3 regions of the Pseudarthrobacter sp. lyk4-40-TYG-27 genome follow, and region 2 is predicted to be linked to each of the others. Evidence: riboswitches for the same ligand, from Rfam matches in the RefSeq annotation. Region 2 holds a riboswitch; each other region holds the start of a gene.
What was found. A riboswitch is a leader RNA that binds a small molecule or an ion and turns the genes downstream of it on or off. The one in region 2 is predicted to bind S-adenosylmethionine.
Positions count from the first base shown of each region.

Region 1 (4,879 bases), on a different contig from region 2:
GATCGCCGTGCTGGTCCGCGCCCTGGTGGAATCGGCCGGCAGGGAATGGCGCGAGGGCGTGGACCCGGCGCCGGTGCCCACTGTCCTGTTGCGGATGGCCTCCTGGCAGGCCAGCAGTTCGGGACTCGGCGGCGAGCTCCTGGACTTTGGGAACTTCCGCCCGGCCCCGGCCGCGGACGTAGCCCGTTCCCTGGTGGATTACCTGGCGCCTGTCCTTCAGGAACAGGGCGAACTGGCCATGGCCCGGCAGGGCGTGGAGCACATCATCGCCCGCGGGACAGGGGCCGCTGAGCAGCGCCGGGCCCGCGACAGGGCGCTGGCCGGACCGCCTCCCGAGGATATGGGCTTCGGTGCAGTGGTCCGGCACGCCGTAGACGCCACCATGCGCGGCGCCCTGGATCTTTCCGGCGTGGAAGACACCCCGGAACTGCTGCGGGTCCGCCAGGCCTGACGCCTTAGATCTGCTTCAGGGCCTGTTCCAGGTCGCGGATGAGGTCGTCCGCGTCCTCGAGCCCCACGGAGAGCCGGACCACGCCGTCGCTCAAGCCAATGGCGGCCCGCCCCTCCGGCCCCATGGCGCGGTGGGTGGTGGTGGCGGGGTGGGTGATCAGGGATTTCGAATCGCCCAGGTTGTTGGAGATGTCGATGATCCGCAGCCCGTCCAACAGGGCGAAGGCCGCCTCCTTGCCGGAGCGGCCGCCCGAGGGCGCCAGCTCAAGGGTGAGGACCGTGCCGCCGGCGCTCATCTGCTTCGCCGCCAGCTCATACTGCGGGTGCGATGTCAGCAGCGGGTACTTCACCCAGCTCACGGCAGGCTGCTCCTCGAGCCATTCAGCGAGCCGCAGGGCGGTGGCCGAGGAGTGCCGGACGCGCAGGCTCATGGTTTCCAGGCCCTTGGTCAGGACCCAGGCGTTGAACGCCGAAAGCGCCGGACCTGTGTGGCGCATCAGCTGCTTCACCGGGCCGTCGATGAACTCCTTGGTGCCCAGGATGGCACCGCCCAGGACCCGGCCCTGCCCGTCGATGTGCTTGGTGCCGGAGTACACGATGACGTCCGCGCCCAGGTCCCCGCAGCGCTGCAGCAGGGGAGTGGCGAAGACATTGTCCGCAACTACCGTGGCGCCGGCGGCATGGGCCAGTTCGCTCACCGCGGCGATGTCCACGATTTCCTGCATCGGGTTGGACGGGGATTCGAAGAAGACGGCGGTGGTGGGCTTGGACAGGGCCTCGCGCCACTGGTCCAGGTCCGGGCCATCGACGAAGACCGTTTCCACTCCCCACCGCGGCAGGATCTCGTTCAGGATCACGAAGCATGACCCGAACAGTGAGCGGGCGGCCACCACGCGGTCACCGGCTGCAAGCAGCGCGCCCAGGGCCGTGAACACCGCGGACATGCCCGACGCCGTCGCGAAGCAGGCCTCGGTGCCTTCCAGCAGCCTGAGCCGTTCCTGGAAGGTGGCCACGGACGGGTTGCCGTAGCGCGAGTACACAAAGCGCTCGTCCTCGCCGGTGAAGGCGCGTTCGGCCGCGGCCGCGGATTCGTAAACGAACCCGGAATTCAGGAAGACGGCCTCTGAGGTTTCCTGGAAGTTGGTGCGGTCCAGCCCGCCGCGGACAGCCTGGGTGTCGGGGCTCCAGCCGGGGGCATCTTGATTGAAAGTCACTTAGTTCTTTCCGAGGTTGGTGGGCAGGCCGCGGTTCTTCCAGCCGTTGACGGTCCGTTCGCCGTAGCGGTCAGGTTCCCCCTCGAAGCCCTCCAGGACGTTGTAGGAAGTGAAGCCGGCCTGGGTGGCCGCCACGGCCGCGGCGATGGATCGCTGGCCCGAACGGCAAAGGAACACGAGCTCAGCGCCCGGGTCCTCAGGCGCCTGCTCCTTGAGGTCCTTCACGAAATCGGGGTTGGGGATGCCGCCGGGGAAGGTCCACTGGATGAAGAGCGGATCGTTGTCCGTTGCCTTGGTATCCGGAATGCCAATGTGGGCCCATTCGCCCTCGGTGCGGACGTCCACCAGGATGGCGCCCTGCTCCAGCTTGGCCCACGCTTCCTGCGGCGTCAGGTCTCCCGCGTAGCTCATGCGTGGCCCTCGCCGTCGAACTCGCCTTCCAGGTCGTCAACAGCCGTGGCCACCGCGGCGTCAGCCGACGCGATGGCGGCCGGGAGGACAACGGCCTGGGCCACGATGACGCTGCTGCCGTTGAAAGTGGCCGCCGGGCTGCCGTGCAGGACGTAACCGTCCGCAAGCGCAGCCGAGATCCGCTCACAGAAGGAGCGGTCGTCCGGGCCCGTAATCAGGCGGTAGGACAATTTTTCGTCAGGGGCGGGTGCGTCAGACACGACGGATCTCCTTCTTTCACGCTTGCAGCTCGAATCGGTCGATATGCCAAGTATTCACCTGAGGCACCCCGCCGCGAGAGGAGGGTTGCCGACCGGCCAGTCAGGGCTTAACACCGGTACTCATTACTCCCCAAAAACGTAACACCTGCGCCGCCAAGCCGCACGGCCGCCGTCGTCATGTTCCGTAATTGAGAGCCCGCGACCACCGCGTCACGGGAACGCGGCAGGGCGGCCGGGCCGATAAAGTTTCTACCGGGGGCGCCGCCCTGCCGTCACAGTGGGAGTACCGGGGGGTCTTGCCAGCATGCGAGCAGCAACATCGCACCACCAGGCCGGCCGTCGTCGTGCCCGTCACCGTTCCCCCGGGGCGTTCCTGGCCGCCGCCGTCGTCGTGCTCCTGGCGCTGCTGGCGCCCGCCGGTGCTGCGCAGGCGGCCTCCGCGGAACCGGACCAAGGCAAGCCGTGGCTGGGTGCCGTCCTTGAATGGGGCGAGGATACCGCCGCTGGATTCTCCGACCGGCTGGGTGCGAGCCCGGCCGTGTTTGGCCACGACATCGGCCTGCCGTTCCGCGACTCGGACCAGAACAACATCGAGGGGTTCCTGCAGCAGGCCTCGGCCAAGGGCGCCCACGCCATGCTCACCGTGAAGCCCACGGTGCCGCTGGACCAGATCGGCGCCTCCGAAGCGGAAGCCTTCGCCGGCAAGGTCCGCGACCTGGCCTCCGGGTTCAAGGGCCGGCTGTTGATCCGGTTTGCGCCGGACATGAACTCGAGCTGGGTGGCCTGGGGGCAGCAGCCGGCCGCCTACCGGGAGGCCTTCAAGGCGGTCGCGGCAGCGGTCAAAAAGGACGACGGCGGCCGGGCCGCCATGGTCTGGGCGCCGTACCTGGGCAAGGACTACCCCTTTGACCGGAGCAGGAATGCCCCGCAGCCTGGAAGTGACGGCTTCGCCCTCCTGGACACCAACGGCGACGGCGCCTGGAACGGCTCCGACGCCGCCTACGCCCCCTACTATCCGGGGGACGACGCCGTGGACTGGGTGGGCCTGACTGCCTACCATGACGACACTGCCGGCGCCGCTGCCGTTAACACCGTGCCGCGTGCCGGTGAACTCCAGGAGATGCTGACCGGCGCGGGCAGCGAGAACTTCTACAATGCCTACGCGGAGGTCCGCAGGAAGCCGCTACTGCTCCAGACGTCGGCGTTCTACAGCCCTGCCGCGGGCGGACCGCCGGAGGCGGATATCAAGACGGCCTGGTGGGACCAGGTGGTGGGTACCGCCACCTCGCCGGCTTTCGCCAGGACGGCGGCGGTGGTGTGGGACGAGCGCACCAGCACCCGGGATACCGGCGTGGCCAGCATCGACTGGCTGCTCACCGGAAATCCCGCCATCGCCAAAGCTGCGCTGGACCGGCTGAAGTCCTCTGCTGTGGTCACCGGGCCGGTCACCGATGTGGCCGCGGACGGATCGTATGTCCGGGCCAACACCCTGTCCGGGGCTGCGGTCTGGACCGTGGCCGTGGCGATGGCCATCCTCCTGGCGGCGCTGTGGCAGATTCCCCGCCGGGTCAACGCCGCCACCGCATGGAGCTACCAGGAGCCGGGAAACAGGGACTCGCGCGTGGATCTGCTGCGCGGGATGGCCATTGTCTTCGTGGTGGTCAACCACCTGGGCCTGGTCTCGCTGTTCCAGCTGCTCACCCAGGAGGCCGTGGGCTTCGTATCGGGTGCCGAACTCTTCGTGCTGTTCTCCGGCCTGGTGGTGGGCATGGTCTACGGGCCGAAGGCCAGGGAAGACTTCGGCAAGGTTGTGGACCTCACCTCCCGCCGGGCGGGGAAGCTCTATGTGACCGCGCTGTCGGTGCTGATCGGCGTCTTCCTCATCGCGCAGCTTCCGTTCTTCCACACCGACGCCTTGACCACGTTCGTGGACCAGGGGACCGGCGGGGCCGGGCATAACGGTGCCGGCCGGACGTACGACCTCTACGCCGGGATGTCGTCGCTGTTCCAGTTCCCGGTGCCGCCCCAGGTCCTGCCGGCCATCCTGCTGTTGCAGTTCGGGCCCTGGCAGTTCAACGTGATGGGCCTGTACGTGGTGCTGCTCCTGGCCAGCCCCTTGATCCTGGCCCTGTTGAACCGCGGAAAGGCCGTATGGGTCCTGGTGGTATCGCTGGCGGTGTACGCCGTGGGGGCCGGAACCAGGTTCCGGATTTTGCCGTCGCAGTTCGAGGACTCTTTTCCGCTGCTGGTGTGGCAGGTGCTGTTCGTGCTGGGGCTCGTGGTGGGATACCACCGGCGCAGCATTATCGCGTGGTTGTCGGCCCATGCCTGGGTGGTGGCCGCCTGTACTGTGGCTGCAGTCGCCCTGGCCTTCCTATCCTGGGGCAACCCCTACTTGGCCAACAACTACGACGTCCGGCTGGCGCTGATGCCGGACGCCACCTACCGGGCCATGTATGACGCCCTCTTTGGCCGGACCTACCTGGCTCCGGGCCGCCTGCTCAACGTCGTCTTGCTGGTGGTGGCGGCGTATGCGTTCCTCAG
Region 1 covers NZ_JARVSH010000008.1:99,855-104,733, forward strand. The annotation lists gene QRM96_RS16040 (glutamate--cysteine ligase 2) at 1-451, shown strand, start outside; gene QRM96_RS16045 (O-succinylhomoserine sulfhydrylase) at 456-1,664, opposite strand; gene QRM96_RS16050 (rhodanese-like domain-containing protein) at 1,665-2,075, opposite strand; gene QRM96_RS16055 (DUF1737 domain-containing protein) at 2,072-2,335, opposite strand; SAM riboswitch class IV at 2,349-2,463, opposite strand; gene opgC (OpgC domain-containing protein) at 2,640-4,879, shown strand, end outside.
Region 1: another riboswitch for S-adenosylmethionine. It lies ahead of QRM96_RS16055 (DUF1737 domain-containing protein); the one in region 2 lies ahead of QRM96_RS17550 (cobalamin-independent methionine synthase II family protein).

Region 2 (4,879 bases):
CTTGCCTTTTCCTTCGTCGCCCCACTGGGCTCCTACGATCACAATTGCTGGCATGGGATCCTCCCCCATTCGTTCGGGCTGCCCGGGTCCGGCCGCGGGGAGCGGACCTGCGCAGCGCCGTTCATGAGAATGCCCCGAACAGACCGGCCATCGCCGGACCGCGGGGCGGCTCAGCGATGCAAGAGTTCCGGGGCTCTTACCACCCAAGTTTAGCGGATCAGGCACTTTGTCCACTCGATGGGCCCGCCGCGGCCCCGCAAGGGACTGCGGCGGGCCTGGTCCCTTACTCGTCCTCGGCTTCCCCGGCCGGCCGGGACGTCTGTTCGGCGAGAGTGTCCCAGAAGGAGGTGTCGGCGTCGGCAATGGAACCGTCCGCGATCGCCGCGGCGGTGGAGGTCAGGGTGGTGACCGTCTGCTTGATCAGGTAGCCGTTGCTCCGCTGCCCCAGCGCGTAGCCGTCCAAGTAGTGGTCCGACATGCCGCGCATCTCGAAAAGCAGGGTGGCAATGCCGTATTCCACGGAGATGCCGTTGCGGCTGATGGTCTCCGCACTGCCGCCCTGGTACTTGCCCAGGTGGCCCCAGCCGGTGGAGTCCACGTTGTTGAAAACCACGGCACCAAGCCGCTTGGATTTCTCGACAACGGCGGGATCGGCGTTCGGGGTGGTGGGGTACAGGATTGACCCGGACACCAGCTTGCCGTCGCGTTCAGCGCGGGTGCCCTGGTGGTGCAGGTCGATCATGTAATCGACGCGGTACTTGCGCATCACGTTGCTGTGCAGCGCCTGGGTCTCCGGCTGGACCTTGGCCACGTGGTCCCGGTTCAGGTCCACGCCCTCTGCGTTGTAACGCGTCAGGTGGCGGTCGCCTTTGGCGAGGTAGTCGTCCAAGGAAAAATTCACGTCCCCCATGGCGCCGTCGGCATTGAGCATGGGCACGATCAGGATATTGACGCCGTCCAGGATGCCGGACGACTTGCCCGTGCCCAGGTGCTTGACGAATTCCATGGCGCCCTCGGTGGTGAGCTGTTCGTTGCCATGCTGCTGGGTCAGGTAGAGGATGGTGGGCTTGGCCGGGTCAGAGATGTATTTGACCAGGTGGATATCGCGGCCCTTGACCGTCTGGCCGATCACTTCCAGCTCCATGGCCGGTTGCTTGGCGTCCTGGTCCTTCAGGAAGGAGACCATCTGACTGTACGTAGCCAGCTTGCTGGTGGTGATCTGGCCGTTGCCGCCGTAGTTCGGGCCTTCGCCAACTGCGTGGGCCATCGGGGCGGACCCGGCGAAGACGGCCAGCGCCAGCGCGCCGGATACGGCAAGGGTCCTCAAAGATTTCGTCACAGTGCGTTACCTCTTTCGAGTGCATCGGGTGCGTTCAGCCGCCATGTTCCCCATTACGGCCCGTGACAGACAGCCAACCAAGCTTGACGAAAGCTGTCAATAGACTGGACAAAACCTGGGAACGGGTTGGGCTATTGCCGGGGAGCGCCACCGCCCAACACTGATCCGCCGTATTCTGAACCGCATTTGCCCACGGGCGGTTCATGGATTTAGGTAAGAGTGGACCATCCGGAGCGGCTGAGAGACCTGGCTCAATGACGCCGCAGCAACCACGGTCCGGCAGGAAAGCTGCCGGCCGAAGGTGCTACTGCCAGGACCGATGGAAGGAAGATTCCAGCATGCCCCTCAACACCGACCATATTCGCGCCACCCACGCCGGGTCCCTGCCTCGCACCGATGAACTCATCGCAGCCAACACCGCAAAGGAATCCGACGGGATCACCCCGGCGTTCCTGGAGCTCCTGGAAGACTCCGTTGTGGGCGTGGTCCAGCGCCAGAAGGACCTGGGCATCGATATCCCCAACGACGGCGAGTACGGGCATACGATGTCCAACTCCGTGGACTACGGGGCCTGGTGGAACTACTCCTTCGCCCGGCTCGGCGGCCTGGAGCCGACCACCGTGGACCGGTGGGCTGAAGCCGAAGTCCGGCGGTCGTCCCCCGGAAACGTTGTCCTGACGTCCTTCCCCGACCGGCGGGACCGGCAGGCGTTCAATGAGGCGTACAGCGATCCCTCCTCCGGGATCTTGGCGCACCGGAAGAGCGTGTCCCAACCCAAGATCGCCGGGCCCCTGACATATACCGGCCATGACCTGGTGGCTTCGGACATCAAGAACCTGAAGACCGGGCTCGCCGCGGCAGGCCTCAGCGAAGGATTCGTGGCGTCCCTCTCCCCCGGTTCCTGCGCCCGCGTCGCCAATGAGTACTACAAGAACGATGAGGAGCTCGTCTACGCCTGCGCCGATGCGATGCGCGAGGAATACAAAGCCATCATCGACGCCGGCCTGACGGTCCAGCTCGACGATCCGTCCCTGGCCGAGAGCTGGGACCAGATCAACCCGGAGCCGTCCCTGGAGGACTACCTGAAGTTCATCCAGCTGCGCGTCGAGGCCACCAACTGGGCCTTGCGGGACCTTCCGCAGGAACAGGTCCGGCTGCACGTTTGCTGGGGCTCCTGGCATGGTCCGCACACTACGGACATCCCATTCGCCGACATCATCGGCTCAGTGCTGCAGGTCAACGCCGGCGCGTACTCCTTCGAGGCGGCCAATGTCCGCCACGAGCACGAATGGCGTGTCTGGGAGGACACCACCCTTCCTGAGGGCAAAGTGATCATTCCCGGCGTCGTCTCCCACGCCACCAATGTGGTGGAGCACCCGGACCTGGTGGCGGACCGGATTGTCCGCTTCGCCAAGCTGGTGGGACGCGAGAACGTCATCGCATCCACCGACTGCGGCCTGGGCGGCCGGGTGCATCCGCAGATCGCATTCGCCAAGCTGGAGGCTCTTGGCGAGGGCGCCCGCCGCGCCACCGTGCGCCTCTGGTAGTTATCCGCCCCTTCCGGGAATGACCGCCGGTCCACTGCGCCATGAATGAGGTGCGCTGGACCGGCGTTTCGTTTCTCCGGGCTTGGTAAACTGGCAAAGGCCGACCCGGAATCGGCCCACCCCAACTAACCACCGTTGATGAGCTGCGCCACCGTGCGCCCATTTTCGGCGGTGGACGCAACATCAATCCCCGCAGGAGAACCAGCCCTTCATGACCGCACTGGCCCCCGAAACATTCCACGAACAGCTCATGAGCCGCCGTTACGAGCCCAGCGTTGCCGCTGTCAACGAGCTGTGCGATTCCCTGCAGGAAGCGAAGCCCGGAACCGTGGTGCCCTACGTGGACCCCATGCACGATGTTGAGGAATGCCGCATCATCAGCCTGTACTCCAATATTGGCGAGATGGACCAGTCCGGTTTCATCACTGCCGGTGACCAGGACGCCGCGACCCGCATGCTGGGCATCCAGTGGAAGCTGGGCCTGCGCCCGGAATTCGTGATGCCCTGGAACGTCCACCCGTGGCACGTCCCGGGGGAGGCCAACGGAAAATTCACCCCGGACCAGGTGCAGGCAGGTTTGAAGCCGCTGCTGAAGTTCCTCGCCCTGGTCCCCCGCGCCTCCGTGATCGTGGCGCACGGCACGGAGGCAAACCGCCTGGCCAACCTGCTGCTGAAGACCGAAGTCCCGCTGCTGTGGCGCCGCGGCCTCAAGACCTACAAGGTCCGCTCCCTGAGTGGCCGCGCCTTCGCCGGTTCACCGGCCCGCCAGGAGGAGTTCCTCGCGGACATGCACACGGCGTACGCCGATGCCATGGCACGCACCGGCATCGCCCACCAGGCCTAGGGTTTCGACGCGGCTCAACCACCGACGACGGCAGGTCACCTTCGCTGGGAAGGTGACCTGCCGTCGTCGTAATTAGTCGTATCTAGCCCTCGATGGCTGCCTTCGCCGCGGGATCGGAGTCGTTCAGGAACTTCTCGATCCGCTCCGGCTCGTCCGCTTCCCCAATAGCCGACGAAGCCCTGCCCAGCGAGTAAAGCGCACGGAGGAACCCGCGGTTCGGCTCGTGCTCCCACGGGATGGGCCCGACGCCGCGCCAACCGTTGCGGCGCAGCGCGTCCAGTCCGCGGTGGTAGCCCACTCGGGCGTACGCGTAGGAGTCGATGGTCCGGCCCTCGGTCCACGCTTCCTCAGCCAGGATCGCCCACAACAGTGAGGACGTGGGGTGCTTTTCCACCAGGTCCAGGGCCTCGTGCCCGGCTTCCAGCTGCGCATTGACCTCGGTCTCGGCAGGCAGGAGCGTGGGCTCAGGTCCCATCAGGTTCTTGCGGAACTCATCCGACATCTAGAACGTCTTTCCGGCCGAACCGAGCTGCTTGGTGGCTTCCACCACGCGGGCCGCCAGGCCGGCTTCGGCGGAAGCGCCCCAGACGCGGGGGTCGTAGGTCTTCTTGTTGCCCACTTCGCCATCAACCTTCAGGACGCCGTCGTAGTTCTTGAACATGTGGTCGGCCACCGGGCGGGTGTAGGCGTACTGGGTGTCGGTGTCGATGTTCATCTTGATAACCCCGTAGGAGACGGCGTCGGCGATTTCCTGGTCAGAGGATCCGGAGCCGCCGTGGAACACGAGGTCGAACGGGTTGTCCTTGCCGATCTTCGCGCCCACCTGGGCCTGGATGTCCTTGAGGATCTCCGGGCGCAGCTTGACGCCGCCGGGCTTGTACACGCCGTGGACGTTGCCGAAGGTCAGTGCGGTGATGTAGCGGCCGTTTTCGCCGGCGCCCAGGGCGTCGATGGTGGCCAGGGCGTCCTCGACCGTGGTGTAAAGCTTGTCATTGATGGCGTTTTCGACGCCGTCTTCCTCGCCGCCGACCGTGCCGATCTCCACCTCGAGGATCATCTTGGCGGCAGCCGTGCGCTGGAGCAGGTCGCGGGCAATGCGCAGGTTCTCCTGCAGGGTTTCGGCGGAGCCGTCCCACATGTGGGAGTTGA
Region 2 covers NZ_JARVSH010000010.1:88,266-93,144, forward strand. The annotation lists gene QRM96_RS17540 (adenylosuccinate synthase) at 1-54, opposite strand, end outside; gene QRM96_RS17545 (M14 family zinc carboxypeptidase) at 284-1,339, opposite strand; SAM riboswitch class I at 1,561-1,665, shown strand; gene QRM96_RS17550 (cobalamin-independent methionine synthase II family protein) at 1,678-2,886, shown strand; gene QRM96_RS17555 (uracil-DNA glycosylase family protein) at 3,098-3,730, shown strand; gene QRM96_RS17560 (DUF3151 domain-containing protein) at 3,813-4,232, opposite strand; gene fbaA (class II fructose-bisphosphate aldolase) at 4,233-4,879, opposite strand, start outside.

Region 3 (4,879 bases), on a different contig from region 2:
CCGGACCCCCGCTACGGCGCGCCCCAGGAACCGCCGTTCCAGCAGTTCCCGGGCCAGCAGTTCCCGGGCCAGCAGTTCCCGGGCCAGCAGGGTCTGGGCCAGCAGTTCCCCGGCCAGCAGCAGGGTACCGGCCACACGCCGGCCGGCCCGCCTCCAGGCCCGGCCGTTCCCCCGCCGGGAGCGCCCCAGGGATTCCGTGCCCGGAAGCTCGCAGAACTGGACCAGCAGTACAGCAACGGCGAAATGTCCATGGAGGACTACATGAAGCGCCGCAGCGACATCATGAACGGCTGAGCCCCAGCCGCCGCCACGCCTCAAGCCCGGAGCAACGCCTCAAGCCCGGAAGAGCCGCCTGACCACTTGCCCGGACGCCAGCGCATCCAGGCCTTCATTGATTTCGGCCAGCGGCCGGGTATCGGTGTGCAGAAGTTCCACCGGAAGCCTGCCTTCCCGCCAGTAGCCAAGGTACGCCGGGATGTCTCGGCGGGGAACCGCGTCGCCCATGTAGGAGCCGAGGAGCCGTTTGCCGGCTCCTGCGAACTGCAGTGCGGGAACGGCCAGTTCAGCTGACGGATGGGGCAGTCCCACCGAGACAACCGCGCCACCCCGCGTCACCAGATCCAGGCAAGTTGCTATCACGCCGGCCGAGCCGACTGCTTCGACGGCCACATCCACCCCGTCACCGGCAGCCTCGGCAACAAGACGGGGCGCATCCGCAGGCGTTCCCACCGCCGTGGCACCGGCGTCCAGGGCCAAGGGGTGCTTGCCCGGATTCGGATCGATGGCAATCACTCCGGCGGCCCCGGCGAGGCGGGCCGCCATGACGGCCGATAAGCCTACTGCGCCGATGCCGAAGACAGCCACGGACTGCCCCGGGCTGACGCCTGCCGTATTGAGCACGGCCCCCATTCCGGTGAGCACGGCGCAACCAAACATCGCCGCGACGGTGTCCGGGACGTCGTCGTCAATCACCACCACCGACTCCCGCGCCACCACGGCGTAATCCGCAAACGCCGAGACGCCCAAATGGTGGTTGATGCGCTCCCCCGCCGGCGTGCGCAGCAAGGCCGGCCCATGCGACAGGTCACCGGAGCCGTTGACCTCTGCAGCGCGGTGGCAAAGCGCGGGCCTCCCGGCCCGGCAGGCCCGGCAGTGGCCGCAACTGGGCACGAAAACGAGCACCACGTGGTCTCCCACGGACACATCGGCTACCCCGTCGCCCACGGACACCACCCGCCCCACCGCCTCGTGGCCCAATGCCATCGGAAGCGGCCGGACCCTGGAGCCGTCCACCACGGACAGGTCCGAATGGCACAGGCTCGAATAGGTGATGGCAACCCCAAGCTCACCGGCGCGCGGCTGCGGTTGGTCCAGTTCCTGCAGGATCAGGGGCTTCGCGTCAGCGTAGGCGGGTTTTCCTGGTGCCTGTCCGGCGGCGGGAACGGTCGAATACAGGACGGCGGCTTTCATGACACGATCATGCCGTACTTCCACCCCGGGCCTGCAGCACTGTGGCACCGCGGCGTCCACCGGCAGCGTGCACCGGAAGCACCGCAGGGCAGCAGCCGGCCGCTGCCGGGACGGGCGCAGCTAGGCCAGGAACGTCGTCCGGAGCTGGTTCCCCAGCTGTCCGATCTCGGTCAGGAAGCCGTCATGGCCTATCGGTGCCGAGATCATATGCACGTCAACCTCACCCGGCAGGGCCTGGGCCAATTCGCGGGACTGGGACGGGAAGTAGAGCCGGTCGGAGTCCACGGCGGCAACGAAGAACCGGGCGGTGGCGGAGGCCAGGGTCTCGGCCAGCGGCCCGCGGCCACGGCAGACATCGTGGCTCATCAACGCCTCGGTGAGGGCGATATAGCTGTTGGCGTCGAACCGGCGGACGAGCTTCCTGCCCTGGTGGTCCAGATAGCTTTCCACCTGGTAGCGTCCGCGGTTTGCCAGCAGTCCGCCGTGCAGGGGCGACTCGGGGGCCTGGGGTTCCCGGCCGAAGCGCCCTTCCAGTTCCGCGGCGGACCGGTACGTGATGTGGGCGATCCGCCGTGCCAGGGCCAGTCCGTCTTCCGGACACGGTCCGCCGTAGTAGTCGCCGCCGTTGAAGTTCGGATCCTGGCGGATGGCCAAGGTCTGGGCCTGGGCGAAAGCGATCTGTTCAGCCGTGCTGGCAGCGCCGACCGAGATGACGGCGCAGCGCTGCACCCGGCCAGGGTAGGTCACCGCCCACTCCAGGGCGCGGGCACCCCCCATGGAACCGCCAAGGACGGCGTACCAGCTCCCGATGCCCAGCTGGTCCGCCAGCCGGGCCTCGGCAACAGTACTGTCCCGCAGGGTGACCAGGGGGAAGCGTGAGCCCCAGGGTGCTCCGTCGGGGGCGGCCGACGACGGGCCCGTGGACCCGTAGCAGCCGCCCACAATGTTGACGGACACCACGAAGAACCTGTCCGTATCGACGGGCGCCCCAGGACCGGCCAGCTGTTCCCACCAGCCCTCTTCGTCGGTGTCGCCCCGGGTCACGTGGGTGCTGCCCGTCAGGGCGTGCTCGATCAGGATGGCGTTGCTGCCGTCCGCGTTCAGCGTGCCCCAGGTCTCGTACGCCAGGGTGACATCCGGCAGGTAGCCGCCGCCCTCGAGCTCGAGTCCTCCGATGGAGGCGTAGCGGACAACTCCGTGTTCGGGAATGGTGTTACGGGCGACGGTAACCGTCATGGCAAGACCTCTTCTACGCGCTTGCCTGCCGTCATTTGACCGGCAGGCCAGGTCTTCACCCGGGGCACCCCACCGCGGAAGGAGGGTTGCCGGCCAGCAAGCCGGGGCTGTCACTGGCACTCATGACCTGGTTCGAGTGTACGAAACACCCCCCGGTCCAGGCCAAGAGTGTGACTGGTTGTGACTTCCCGGCGCTGCCGGCCGGCAGCGCCCCGGCGTGCCGGCGGTCAGGCGTCGGCGCCGCCCTTGGCCGCGCGGAAACCGGCCTCCAGGTCGGCCAGGATGTCGTCGATGTGCTCCAAGCCAACCGACAAGCGGACCAGCCCCGGATTGACGCCGGCCACCACCTGCTGCTCGGGCGAGAGCTGGCTGTGGGTGGTCGACGCCGGATGGATGACAAGCGAACGGACGTCGCCGATGTTGGCGACGTGCGAGTGCAGTTCCAGGGCGTCGACGAAGCGCTTGCCCGCCTCCGCGCCCCCGGCCAGGTTGAAAGCGACGACGGCGCCGGTCCCCTTGGGCCCGTACTTGCGGCCCCGTTCGTACCAGGGGCTGGACGGCAGCCCCGCGTAGGCGACCGATTCGACGTCGTCCCTTCCCTCCAGCCAGCGCGCCACCTCCGTGGCGTTGGAAACGTGCCGTTCCACCCGCAGGCTCAGCGTTTCCAGGCCCTGCGAAATCAGGAAGGCGTTGAAGGGCGAAACCGCCGAGCCAAGGTCGCGCAGCAACTGGACACGGGCTTTGAGGATGTAGGAAAGGTTGGCGCCCAGTGCGCCGCCCTCGCCAAGGTCCCGGGCGTAGACCAGCCCGTTGTAGGTGGGATCCGGGGTGTTGAAACCGGGGAACCGGTCGGGGTCCTTGCCGAAATCGAACTTGCCGGAGTCGACGATGACGCCGGCAATCGCCGAGCCATGACCGCCCAGGTACTTGGTGGCGGAGTGGATCACGATGTCCGCACCCCACTCCAGCGGCCGGATCAGGTAGGGAGTGGACAGGGTGTTGTCCACGATCAGGGGAACGCCGGCGTCGTGGGCCACCTGGGAGATGCCTTCGATGTCCAAGACGTCCTGGCGCGGGTTGGATACCACCTCGCCAAAGAACAGTTTGGTGTTGGGCTGAACGGCATTCCGCCACTGATCCAGGTTGTCCGGATCTTCCACGAAGGTGACCGCGATGCCGAACTTCTTCAGGGTGTGGGCGAACAGGTTGTAGGTGCCGCCGTACAGGCTGGGGCTGGCCACGATGTGGTCCCCGGCCTCGGCGATATTCAGGACGGCGAAGGTCTCCGCGGCCTGCCCCGAGCTCAGCAGCAAAGCGGCCAGGCCACCTTCGAGGCTGGCGATCCGCTGCTCCACCGCGTCCTGGGTGGGGTTGCCGATGCGGGTGTAGATCGGCGCCAGTTCGGCCAGCGCAAAACGGTTGGCTGCGCTCTCGGCGCTCGGGAACACGAATGACGTGGTCTGGTAGATGGGAAGGGCGCGGGCCCCGGTGGCGCTGTCAGGCTCCTGGCCTGCATGGATCTGGCGGGTTTCGAAGGACCATCCGTTGGACATCTCAGTCTCCTATGACATGGGCCCGGCATGCTGGGAGCACCACGGGCCGCGCTTGCTTCCGGCAATTGCCGGACAGCCTGGTCCTCACCCGGGGCACCCCACCGCGGATGGAGGGTTGCCGGCCAGCGAGCCGGGGCTTAACGCTGGCACTCATGACCTGCGCCCAGTGTAGGAACATCACTCCGGCCGGGACAGCATTGTGACGAACATGGTCTTGCCGCTGTGTGCGGGCCGTGGGGCCCGCGAGGGTGGCAGCTGACGGGCGGGGACGGTCCGAACAGCCACGATTCCAGTAAGGGTACCCTTAGCTGAGAGCCCGATCACAAAGTGCCAAGATGTTGCCATGCGCATGGATCACGTCTCTTACGCCTGTGAACACGATGGCCTCGCGGCCACTACCGAACGTATTTCAACTGCCCTCGGCGTTGAGGCAGTGAAGGGCGGGGTCCACCCCCGGTTCGGCACCCGGAATATGATCATCCCCCTCGCCGGGCACAAATACCTCGAAGTTGTGGAGGTCCTGGACCACCCGGCTTCGGACAAAGCACCGTTCGGACAGGCAGTTCGTGCCCGTTCCGCTGCGGGCGGCGGCTGGATGGGCTGGTGCGTCGAAGTGGACG
Region 3 covers NZ_JARVSH010000011.1:815-5,693, reverse strand. The annotation lists gene QRM96_RS18095 (hypothetical protein) at 1-294, shown strand, start outside; gene QRM96_RS18090 (alcohol dehydrogenase catalytic domain-containing protein) at 334-1,470, opposite strand; gene metX (homoserine O-acetyltransferase MetX) at 1,591-2,706, opposite strand; SAM riboswitch class IV at 2,719-2,834, opposite strand; gene QRM96_RS18080 (bifunctional o-acetylhomoserine/o-acetylserine sulfhydrylase) at 2,934-4,259, opposite strand; SAM riboswitch class IV at 4,303-4,417, opposite strand; gene QRM96_RS18075 (VOC family protein) at 4,603-4,879, shown strand, end outside.
Region 3: another riboswitch for S-adenosylmethionine. It lies ahead of metX (homoserine O-acetyltransferase MetX); the one in region 2 lies ahead of QRM96_RS17550 (cobalamin-independent methionine synthase II family protein).